Regions from separate parts of the Streptomyces sp. NPDC058674 genome, predicted to be linked through region 1. Evidence: riboswitches for the same ligand, from Rfam matches in the RefSeq annotation. Region 1 holds a riboswitch; the other holds the start of a gene.
What was found. Region 1 has a riboswitch for cobalamin ahead of ACFWU6_RS04415 (ribonucleoside-diphosphate reductase subunit alpha). Riboswitches for the same ligand answer to the same signal wherever they lie in the genome.
Positions count from the first base shown of each region.

Region 2: another riboswitch for cobalamin. It lies ahead of ACFWU6_RS06810 (energy-coupling factor ABC transporter permease); the one in region 1 lies ahead of ACFWU6_RS04415 (ribonucleoside-diphosphate reductase subunit alpha).

Region 1 is NZ_JBHXSC010000005.1:75,070-77,262, forward strand. Features, by position in the region: gene ACFWU6_RS04400 (carbon starvation CstA family protein) at 1-2, shown strand, start outside; gene ACFWU6_RS04405 (YbdD/YjiX family protein) at 1-196, shown strand, start outside; partial or broken gene ACFWU6_RS04410 (GNAT family N-acetyltransferase) at 343-495, shown strand; cobalamin riboswitch at 543-674, shown strand; gene ACFWU6_RS04415 (ribonucleoside-diphosphate reductase subunit alpha) at 836-2,193, shown strand, end outside.
Region 2 is NZ_JBHXSC010000008.1:84,062-86,254, forward strand. Features, by position in the region: gene ACFWU6_RS06805 (energy-coupling factor ABC transporter substrate-binding protein) at 1-171, opposite strand, end outside; gene ACFWU6_RS06810 (energy-coupling factor ABC transporter permease) at 168-866, opposite strand; cobalamin riboswitch at 895-1,090, opposite strand; gene ACFWU6_RS06815 (hypothetical protein) at 1,345-1,878, opposite strand; gene ACFWU6_RS06820 (L-serine ammonia-lyase) at 2,012-2,193, opposite strand, start outside.

The sequences.
Region 1 (2,193 bases):
GACCGGCCTGAGGCACGCGCTGGGCCGGGCCCGGTACTTCGTACGGGAGTTCTCGGGCGAGGCGGCGTACGACCGCTACGTCGCCCACGCCCGTACGCACGACCCGGACGCCCCGGTCCCGACGCGCCGGGCCTTCGAGCGCGCCCGGACGGACGCCCGCGAGGCCGACCCGCGCAACGGGTTCCGCTGCTGCTGAACCGGTGCACCTGGGCCGGTGGGCCTGGGCCGGTGGGCCTGGGCCGGTGGGCCTGGGCCGGTCGGCCCACGAGGGCCGTCACTCCCCCGCCTTCCGGCGTGAGACGTGGCGGCCCTTCTCACCGCCCCGTCGCACACTCGGAGTACGACGGCGCCGTGCTCGGCGGCGTGACCTTCGCCCCTCCCGGCAGCCCGCTGTGCGACATCGCCGGCCCGGGCGAGGCGGAGTTCCGGATGCCGGCGGTCTCCGCGGCGGCGCGCGGAGACGGCGCCGGCGAGGCCCTGGTACGGGCCTGCGCCCTCGGGGAGCGACACAACATGTGGGGGTTGCGGCAACGCACCGCCCCCACATGTATGCTCATGCCTGCTGTCGCCGCAGGGGAATCCGGTGCGAATCCGGAACTGTCCCGCAACGGTATGAAGTGCACCGATCGGTGCATCCGCAAGTCCGAGGACCTGCCGACAGCGCGCCCGGCTCGACCGAACCGGGTGCCGAACGTCCGGGCCTCGCGGTTGGGTCGGTGGACGCCATGCGGTGCACGTGCTGCCCCCTGTCCGGGCCTGCGCGTGCCCAGTCCCGCATGCGCTCCCCTCCTCCCGCCCTGCCGATGACCGGGCCGAGAGAGGGAGAGCTCCCCCCGTGACCATCGCGCCTTCCGCACCGCGCGCCGAGTCCGTTCCGTCCACGGCTCCGAATGGATCCGGCGAAGGTCCCGGGGCCGCACTGCTGCGCACCCTCACCGAACTGACGGCCGATCTGCCCGACACCGACCCCGGCCGGGTCGCCGCCTCCGCGCTGCGGGGCCGCAGCTCCGCCGCCGACGAGGCCGAGCTGCGCGGGCTGGCCACCGAGGCCGCGGCCGGGCTGATCTCCGAGGACCCGGCGTACTCCCGGCTCGCCGCCCGGCTGCTGACGCTGGCCGTGGCCGAGGAGGCCGCCGGCCAGGGGGCCACCTCGTTCTCCGCCTCCGTCGCGGTCGGCCACCGCGAGGGGCTGATCGCCGACCGCACCGCCGCGTTCGTGGCCGCCCACGCGGTCCGACTGGACGCGCTGGTCGAGCACACCCTGGCGGAGGGCGCCGACGACCGCTTCGGCTTCTTCGGCCTGCGCACCCTGCACAGCCGCTACCTGCTGCGGCACCCGATCACCCGCCGGGTCGTCGAGACCCCGCAGTTCTTCATGCTGCGCGTGGCCTGCGGCCTCGCCGAGAACGACAGCGTCCAGGCCGTCGAGGAAGTGGCCTCGCTGTACCGGCTGATGAGCCGCCTCGACTACCTGCCGTCCTCCCCCACGCTCTTCAACTCCGGCACCCGGCACCCGCAGATGTCCTCCTGCTACCTGCTGGACTCCCCGCTGGACGAGCTCGACTCGATCTACGACCGCTACCACCAGGTCGCGCGCCTGTCCAAGCACGCCGGCGGCATCGGCCTGTCGTACTCGCGCATCCGCGCCCGCGGTTCGCTGATCCGCGGCACCAACGGCCACTCCAACGGCATCGTGCCGTTCCTGAAGACCCTCGACGCCTCCGTCGCCGCGGTGAACCAGGGCGGCCGCCGCAAGGGCGCCGCCGCCGTCTACCTGGAGACCTGGCACGCGGACATCGAGGAGTTCCTGGAGCTCCGCGACAACACCGGCGAGGACCAGCGCCGCACGCACAACCTGAACCTGGCCCACTGGGTGCCGGACGAGTTCATGCGCCGCGTCAACGCCGACGCCGACTGGTCGCTGTTCTCCCCGGCCGACGTGCCCGAGCTGGTGGACCTGTGGGGCGACGACTTCGACGCCGCGTACCGCAGGGCGGAGGCGGCGGGCCTGGCCCGCAAGTCCATGCCCGCCCGCGAGCTGTACGGCCGGATGATGCGCACCCTCGCGCAGACCGGCCAGGGCTGGATGACCTTCAAGGACGCCTCCAACCGCACGGCGAACCAGACCGCCGAGCCGGGCACGGTCGTCCACTCCTCCAACCTCTGCACCGAGATCATCGAGGTCACCGACGA
Region 2 (2,193 bases), on a different contig from region 1:
GAACCAGGGCTCGTAGTCCGGCTTCAGCTCGCTGATCGCCGACTCCGCCTGCGCGTCGGCGCCCGCGAACGGCTCCTCCTTGCCCTCGCCCAGCCCCAGCGCCAGCGGGAGCACGGCCAGCGCCGCCACCAGGAGCAGCAGCAGGGTGTTGATCTTCGCGTTGCGGCTCATCGGGCGGTCGCCTCCTGCTGGGCCTTGCCGGGGGTCAGCTTCGCGACACCGAGCCGGACCAGGTCCGTCTTGCTGGACTGCATCAGCAGCCGCATGACGAGCACGGTCAGCAGGCCCTCGCTCACCGCGAGCGGGATCTGGGTGAGCGCGAAGATCTCGCCGAACTTCACGAGCGAGCCGGCGAACCCGGACGCCTGGTCGGGGAAGGCCAGCGCCAGTTGGACGGAGGTCACGCAGTAGGTGATGAGGTCGGCGAAGAAGGCGCCGCAGAAGACCGTCACCATCAGCGGGACGCCCCACGCGCGCAGCAGGCGGTAGACGCCGTACCCCGCCCAGGGCCCGGCGATCGCCATCGAGAAGACGTTGGCGCCGAGGGTGGTGAGCCCGCCGTGCGCCAGCAGCAGCGCCTGGAAGAGCAGGGTGATCGTGCCGAGCACCGCCATGATCGGGGGCCGGAAGAGGATGGCGCCGAGCCCCGTTCCGGTGGGGTGGGAGCAACTGCCGGTGACCGAAGGGATCTTCAGGGCGGACAGGACGAAGGTGAACGCCCCGGACGCACCGAGCAGCAGGGTGCTCTCCGGGTTGGCCTTGACCTCGCGGGTCAGGGCGCGGACCCCGTGTACGACGAAGGGAGCGGACGCGGCGCCCCAGGCGACCGCGTGCAAGGGGGGTAGAAACCCCTCGGCAATATGCATGAGTAGGGAGACCTCTCCAGCACCTCGTGGATGGACGACGCGCCTCGGCCGGTCTCCTGGCTCACGGGTGCTGATGCCCGGACTCCGCCTTCCCGGGGCCGAGCGGTCACCCGCGTGGTCCCAGTGGCTTCCCGCAGGAGTGGAGCCGGACTTCCCGATCACAGTGGCGAGGGCCGCACCGGTTTTCCACCGGTTTCCCGAACACCAAGGCCCGCTGACCCTAGTCGGCCGCGCGGACCGGTCACAACCCGGCCCTGACGCGCCGGGCGGGGACCGCATTCCGCTTGACGGCGACGGACCGTCGCCCGACCGCCACCGTGCGCATCAACCACCCCGGCCGGGCGGGGGGTTCGGCGTGTTCCGGACTCGCCGGGGGACGCGCCGCGGGCCGCGGGCGCCGTTCCGCAGCGGCGTCCGCGGCCCGGAGCGGGCGCGGCCCGGGGGAGCCGCCGGGCGGCACCCCCGGGCCCCGTCCCGCTCAGCACACGTTGGGGTGCGCGATGTCCAGGACCAGCCGCTCGGGCGAGTGCAGGACGGTGGTGGAGTAGGCGGGCTTGGTGTCGAAGGCGGCGCCGAAGGTCACGTAGCCCTCGTAGTCGCCGGTCAGGGCGACGCCCTTGAGCTTGCTGAGGTAGATCTTCTGCAGGCGCGGGCCCTGGTAGACGTTCTGGCCCGCGTCGTCGTGCCCGGCGGCCGGGTTCAGGCGGACTTCCAGGAAGTACTTCCCGGCCAGCGGGACCGGCTTGCCGGACCCGTCGTAGAACAGCTGGGAGACGGGCGTGACGGTGACCCCGGGGACGTAGCCCTGGAGGTCGATGACGAGCCGGTCGTACGTGCAGTGGCCGCCCCAGCGGGCGTTGACGACGAGCGGCGTCTGGGTGCGGGCGGCGGCCTGTGCGGCGGAAGCCGGCGCGGCCAGGGCGATGCCGGCGGTGAGCAGGGCGCCGGTGGCCAGGGCCACGAGCTGCCGGCGGCGCAGACGAAGTGACGGACGTGGACGTGGGTGGTTCATGGCGTCCCCCCGATTCTCCAGAGACGGGGACAGAACTGTCACTCCCGAGGACGCCGCCCGGCCGCGGACGGTTCCCTGCGAGGGGCGCACGCGGCCGGGCCCGCCCTGCGGGGAGGGCGGGCCCGGGTCCGGATCAGCACTCGATGACGTTGACCGCGAGGCCGCCGCGGGCGGTCTCCTTGTACTTGACCTTCATGTCCGCGCCGGTCTCCTTCATGGTCTTGATGACCTTGTCGAGGGAGACCTTGTGGGAGCCGTCGCCGCGCATCGCCATCCGGGCCGCGGTGACGGCCTTGACCGCCGCCATGCCGTTGC